Regions from separate parts of the Paenibacillus sp. S-38 genome, predicted to be linked through region 2. Evidence: riboswitches for the same ligand, from Rfam matches in the RefSeq annotation. Region 2 holds a riboswitch; the other holds the start of a gene.
What was found. Region 2 has a riboswitch for FMN ahead of ACP26L_RS17110 (DMT family transporter). Riboswitches for the same ligand answer to the same signal wherever they lie in the genome.
Positions count from the first base shown of each region.

Region 1: linked by a shared signal. The riboswitch ahead of ribD (bifunctional diaminohydroxyphosphoribosylaminopyrimidine deaminase/5-amino-6-(5-phosphoribosylamino)uracil reductase RibD) and the one ahead of ACP26L_RS17110 (DMT family transporter) in region 2 are both predicted to bind FMN.

Region 1 is NZ_CP187970.1:3,143,285-3,146,684, forward strand. Features, by position in the region: gene lysA (diaminopimelate decarboxylase) at 1-376, shown strand, start outside; gene ACP26L_RS14460 (peptidylprolyl isomerase) at 524-955, shown strand; FMN riboswitch at 985-1,156, shown strand; gene ribD (bifunctional diaminohydroxyphosphoribosylaminopyrimidine deaminase/5-amino-6-(5-phosphoribosylamino)uracil reductase RibD) at 1,540-2,655, shown strand; gene ribE (riboflavin synthase) at 2,685-3,353, shown strand.
Region 2 is NZ_CP187970.1:3,709,300-3,712,699, forward strand. Features, by position in the region: gene ACP26L_RS17105 (YhgE/Pip domain-containing protein) at 1-466, shown strand, start outside; gene ACP26L_RS17110 (DMT family transporter) at 626-1,612, opposite strand; FMN riboswitch at 1,748-1,906, opposite strand; gene ACP26L_RS17115 (GAF domain-containing protein) at 1,993-2,472, opposite strand; gene ACP26L_RS17120 (DegV family protein) at 2,681-3,400, shown strand, end outside.

The DNA of each region.
Region 1 (3,400 bases), 570 kb from region 2:
CGTGGACGGAGGCATGACCGACAATCCGCGGCCGGCGCTCTACGGCGCCAAATACGAAGCGCTGCTGGCCAACCGGGCGAACGCGGCAGTGGAAGAGACGGTCTCCATCGCGGGCAAGTGCTGCGAGAGCGGCGATATGCTGATCTGGGACGTAGAGCTGCCGGCGGTGAAGTCGGGCGACGTGCTTGCTGTAGGCAGCACGGGTGCATACAACTATGCCATGGCCAGCAACTACAACCGGATTCGCCGTCCCGCGGTCGTCTTCGTCAAAGGAGGCCAGGCGGAAGTCGTTGTGAAGCGAGAAACATACGAGAATCTGGTGGGCAATGACGTGATTCCGGAGCGGATGCAGCGTTCTGTCGCCAAGAGTCTTTAAGTGCGGATGGGCTTGGCCGAATCCTCCGTTAGCCCGGGGACGGCCGGCCTATTTGTGCAGGAGCCCGTTTCATAGTAGAATAGAGTAGATCGGCCGCCGGACTGGCGGCCACCCATTATGGACAAGAAGCTAAGGAGCGTACATATCATGGCAAAACAAGCGATTATCAAGATGACGGACGGCAATGAAATCGTACTGGACCTGTTCGAGAACGATGCGCCTAACACGGTGGCGAACTTCGAGAAGCTGGCAAACTCCGGTTTCTACAACGGCATTCCGTTCCACCGCGTCATTCCGGGCTTCGTAGCGCAAGGCGGCTGCCCGCACGGTACCGGGACAGGCGGCCCGGGATACACGATCAACTGCGAGATCAACCCGAACAAGCATGAGCGTGGAACGCTGGCTATGGCTCACGCCGGCCGTAACACGGGCGGAAGCCAGTTCTACATCTGCTATGCGCCGCAGCCGCATCTTGACGGCCAGCACACGGTGTTCGGCAAAGTCGTCAAAGGCATGGAGCATGTGGATGCGTTCAAAGGACGCGAGAAAATGGAGACGGTGCAGGTAGTGGAAGTGTAATCTTTCCGTTCCTGTATCAATTGAATAGCTTGAACCTTCGGGGCAGGGTGAAATTCCCTACCGGCGGTGATGGGCGGCTCAGCAGTAGAGCCGCACTCAGTCCGTGACCCGAGCTTCTTCCTTGCTGAACCGCAGGAGGAAGCCGGTGGACTCGGTGCAATTCCGAGACCGACAGTATAGTCTGGATGGGAGAAGGGGAAGCGAGACGGATCGAACGACCGGTCCGGGAAGAGCTGCGAGCACAACGGGGATGCCTCCGCTGGCTGCGCCGCCGCAGACATGCGATGTTGGGCATTGTCTGTTTCGGTGCAGGCGGTCTTAGGGCGGTTTGCGTTCAGCCGTACTTTTCCCTCCGGGATGAGCTTAATCCAAGCTTTCGCATGCGACTTCCGGCATTTAAGCCGGCGCGCATGTGTACTTTCGTACAGCCGTTATCGCGATACCGCAATTCCCAAGGCCCCTCTTTGCTTCGGCAAAAGGGGTCTACGTGCGTTTACCGGGAAGACTACCGGAGAAAGTGCGGAGCAGTGTGCGGTTGAAGGGGTAGGCTGCTTTGCACAAACGACAGGGAGGAGTGGAGTAACATGAGTATCATGAACGATGAAACGTATATGCGAATTGCACTGCAGCTGGCCGCGGCGGCGGCGGGCCAAACGGGCATCAACCCGGTGGTGGGTTGCGTGCTGGTCAAGGACGGCCGTGTGGTAGGTATGGGCGCCCATCTGAAGCGGGGCGATGCACACGCTGAGGTTCATGCGCTGAATATGGCTGGCGCCGAGGCGGCCGGAAGTACAGCCTATGTGACCCTGGAGCCCTGCAGCCATCACGGCCGCACAGGCCCCTGCAGTGACCGGCTGATCCGCGAGGGAGTGAAGCGGGTGGTCGTCGCCGCGGTGGACCCGAATCCCCTGGTGGCCGGCACAGGCATAGCGCGTCTGCGCTCCCAGGGGATCGAGGTCACCGAAGGCGTGCTCGCGGCAGAGTCCGAAGCCCTGAACGAGGCGTTCAACAAGTACATCGTCACCCGCCGGCCGTTCGTCACGATCAAGACGGCGAGCACGCTGGACGGCAAGGTGGCGGCGGCGGGCGGCGACAGCAAATGGATCACCGGGGAGTCCGCGCGCGGCTACGTGCATACGCTGCGGCACCGCCACCAGGCGATCCTCACGGGCGTCGGCACGGTGATCGCCGATGACCCGCAGCTGACGACCCGGCTTCCGGTCCCCGGGCTCTCCCCGATCCGTGTGATCGCCGACTCGGGGCTTCGCATCCCGCTGGAGGCGAAGCTGCTGCATGACGGGGCGGCGCCCGTGATCGTGCTTACGACTGCGGAAGCGCCGGAAGGCCGCCGGCGGGAACTCGAAGCGCTCGGCGTGCAGGTCATCGACTGCGGCCCGGGGCCGGCCGTCGATCTTGAGGCCGCCTTGGCGCATCTTGGGGAACTCGAGATCGGCTCGGTCCTGGTGGAAGCGGGCGGCCGCCTGGCCGGTGCGTTCCTGGAGCGGCAGCTGGCCAACAAGCTCGTGCTCTTTTTCGCGCCGAAGATTATCGGCGGCGGGGCGGCGGCCCCCGGTACGTTCGACTTCGCCGGGTTTCCCGCTATGCGCCAGGCGATCCGTTTGGAACGGATGACCGTGGAGACCTACGGGGAGGATGTCTGCTTCACAGGTTATCCTAGCTATGAGGCTGCCGGCCGCTAGGGTGCGGCGGCGAAAGGAAGGAATAAGGAATGTTCACAGGCATTATCGAAGAAATCGGAACACTGCGGCGGATCGCCAGGCAGGGGGAGGCCATGGTGCTGACCATTGCCGCATCACGCGTGCTTGAGGACGTGAAGCTCGGCGACAGCATTGCGGTCAACGGAGTTTGCTTGACCGTCGTAGCTTACGGCAAAGATTCTTTCACGGTTGACGTGATGCCCGAAACCTTCCGCCGGACGAATCTTGAGAGGCTTTCGGCGGGCTCCACCTTAAACCTGGAGCGGGCTATGGCGGCGAACGGCCGGTTCGGTGGGCATATCGTACAAGGGCATGTCGACTCCACGGGAACGATCACGGGCCGGAGCGCGGAGGCGAACGCCGTCGTGTTCCGGGTCTCTCCTAAGGACCCGGGACTGCTCAAGTACGTACTGCCGCACGGCTCCATTACGATCGACGGCATTTCTCTTACGGTAGTGGAGGCGGACGGTGCCGAGTTCTCGGTGTCCATTATTCCGCACACCCTTGCCGAGACCGTGCTGCAGTTCAAGCAGCCGGGGGATGAAGTGAATCTCGAAGCGGACGTGCTCGGCAAGTACATTGAGCGGCTTCTTGGATTCCGTGGAGGGGAAGGCGCCGGCGCCTCCCGGTCCGGAGGCCGTCTGACGGCGCAGTTTTTGAGCGATAACGGATTCCTCTAAGAAGCGTTTCGGACAGGCTTGGGCGGGGGAGAAGGAGAACACCGTAC
Region 2 (3,400 bases):
GTTCTTTGGGCGGCAGATCATCCTCGCTGCGGTCACCGTTATCGTGCCGCTCGTGCTGGCTGTGATCTGCAAGCTGTTCCTGACCGTAAAGGGAAGCTTCTGGCAGGTGTGGGGCTTTGAGATGCTCGTATTTGCCGCATGCATCGCCGTGACACAGCTCGCCTTCGTGCTCTTCGGCAATGCGGGGCCGCTCTTTAACATCTTCCTGATCCCGATCCAGCTCATGACGGCTGGGAACATTATCGCCGCTTCGATGCTCTCTCCGCTGTACCGTCATCTGGGGGCTTTCCTCCCGGTTCCCAATGGGGTCCAGGGGGCGATGAATCTGGTGTATGGCGGAGGTTCTTTAACGGAATATGCGGTTTCCCTTGTTCTAATCACCTTAACCGCCTGGGGGCTCAGCGTGCTTCGGATCGCGGGGATCAAGGAGGCGCCTGCGGTTGTCCCGGCACAGTCTGCGGCTTAAGCCGGGGTATTCCACTGGCAGACCCAAAGAGAGAGTTCTTCCAATAAAGGAGGGACTCTCTTTTTGACGTTCTTATATGTATAGAAAAAGGGCCCCGCCACGACGGTGGCGGAGCCCGCTGAATGAAGCTCTGTGGCTGTGATGCGCTTGTTCAGGCCCTTAGGCCGCCGCTGCGCCTTGGATCGGCTCATTCTGCTCCTGATTTCGGGTCATGAACCACAGCGTGGACCAGATCAGGACGAAGCCGACGAGCTGGCCGGCGGTGAGAGCCTGGTGGAACACCAGCCAGTTCACGAGGATACCGACCGCCGGGAAGGACAGCTCCGCGAGGGTCGCGTAGGATGCCTTCGTGCTGGACAGCCCCTTGTAGTACAGGAGCAAGCTGAGCAGCCCCGGGAAGAACGCCTGGAAGAGCAAGTTGATACCGATGACGGTCAGCGCGCCGGCACTGCCGGTCACCGCCCAGGCGTCTCCGCTGACCGCCAGCAGGGCGGACAGCAGGGGCAGCGCCAGCAGGAAGCGCAGGGACGTCACGACCGGGAAGTCCAGCCCCTTGCCGAGCAGGTATTTGCCCATCACCGTCGATCCGCCCCAGAGGGAGGCGGCGAGGATCGAGAAGAGGCAGGCGACCGTGCCGAGATCCGTCCAGCCGAGCTGCGGTGCGGCGAAGCCGAAGGTGAGCAGATAAGTACCGGCCAGTGCGAGGGCCAGGTACGTGAAGAACCGGGACGGCAGGGCTTCCTTCAGAAGCACGCGCGCCAGGATGATTGCAAACAGGGGCTGCAGCTTCTGCAGCAGCAGGATCGCATTGGCATTGCCGTGCGAGAAGGCGGCCGTGAAGAGCACCGTGGCGATCGCCGAGCCGCCCCAGGAGATGAAGAGCAGGGCGCCGATCACGCCCCAGCTCCATTTGCCGCCGAGCGACCGGCGGTGCTTGAGGAGCAGCGGGACGGCGACGAAAGCGAGCAGCACATGCTCGATGAAGACGATCTGGGCCGATGTGAAGCTCTCGAGGAGCAGGATGCGGAACAGGGGATCGAGCCCCCACAGGACGGCCCCGAGGGCCACATACCAGATGCCAAGCGAGCCGCGGGTCCGGCTCCAGGTCATGCTTTTGCTGCTGAGACTGCTGACTGCGTTTGCCAATTCAAAAACCTCCCAAGAATGATGTGGTGTTTGAATTGAACCTTCCTTTCGAAAGTAAATGCCCCCGCTGCAGATAACACAGTGGGGGCATCGACGAATAAACTTGTTCAAAATTCATTTTTTGAACAAGCCATTCTTCACCTTCTCCCATCCGGACTGTCACCGTCGGCCTTGGGTTCTCACCAAGTCAGTCCCGTCCCCGGCACGAAGCCGGAAGCGCGGGAGTCGCGGGCTGAGATACACGAACGTATCATCACCGCCGGTAGGGAATTGCACCCTGCCCCGAAGGTTCATATTCAATTACATGGAATACTAACACAGGTAAGCCGACCTGACAAGACGGTATTGGGCCTTTTTTCAGAAAATTTTCAGAAAAGGGCTTACAGCGCCGCCGCCAGGGTCCGGACGAACGCTTCCAGACCGGCCTGGTCCTCTTCGTCGAACCGGTTCTTCTCCGGGCTGTCGATATCGAGCACGCCGAGCAGCTCGCCGTCCTTCAGGATCGGCACGACGATCTCCGACTGCGAAGCCGCATCGCAGGCGATATGCCCCGGGAACTCGTGGACGTCGGCCACGCGCACGGTTTCCCGGCGGGAGGCGGAGGTGCCGCAGACGCCCTTGCCGAGCGGGATCCGCACGCAGGCCGGCAGGCCCTGGAACGGCCCGAGCACGAGCTCGTTGTTCTCTATGAGGTAAAAGCCCACCCAGTTGACGCGGCCGAGGAACTGGTTCAGGAGCGCCGAGACGTTGGCCAGGTTGGCAATGCGGGAGCTTTCGTCCGCGACCAGCGCGGCGAGCTGCGAGCACAAAGCCGCGTACTGTTCTTCCCGCGTGCCGGAGTAGGTCAGGGATTGAAACATGGGGATTCCTTCTTTCCTGGTAATGTCGAACCCCTCCATTGTAACGCATTTTGCCGGGCCTTTCATGAAGTTCTTGGCAAGATTTTGACAGAGCTGTTAAGAACGCGGGCTGCAGGCGGGCCGGAGGGCAAAAAGTGGTTGTTCACCCCTTACGCCTCATGTCATAATCGAAGCAGGGTGAAAGCCCTCTACATCTAAGAAATGAGTGATGAGGTTGACCATCAGGATCATTACGGACGGCGGAGCCGATTTTCCTCAGGGCATGCCTGAAAAGTGCGGGCTGCACATCGTTCCGCTGCACGTCACGTTCGGAAACGAACCATTCGATCTGCGCCTTGGCATGCAGGCCTTTTATTCCAACATAAAAACAAATTCCGTTCTTCCCAAAACAGCGAGTCCGAGTCCCCAAGATTTTGTAGAGGCCTTCAACCAATATCCTGGCGACGATATCCTGGTAATCGCGCTGTCTTCAGGGCTCAGCAGTACGTATCAGCATGCCGTCCTGGCCAAAGAAATGGTGCTCGAGGAAAACAGCGGGCGGCGCATTGAAGTGATCGATACGCGCACGGGTTCCATCGGGCAGGCGCTGGTCGCCTACCGCTGCTGGCAGGAAATCCAGGCGGGCAAGCCGTTTGACGACGTGGTGGCGGCAGCATACGCGATTGCCTTAGGCTCCGGAACGCTTTTTTATCTTGATACGCTCGAGAATCTCGTGAAGGGCGGGCGCCTCAACCAGGCGAAGGGGGCGATTGCTTCTGTGCTCAACATCAAGCTCTTCATGCAGGCGAGCTTGGAAGGAACCGTCGAAGTCGTAGAGAAGGTCCGCGGCAAAAAGAACGCGCTGGCGCGGCTGATCGACAAGTTCGATGAGCTTGGCGGCCCTGCGGACGGCAGGGTGCTCGGGATCGCCCACAGCACCACGGAGGAA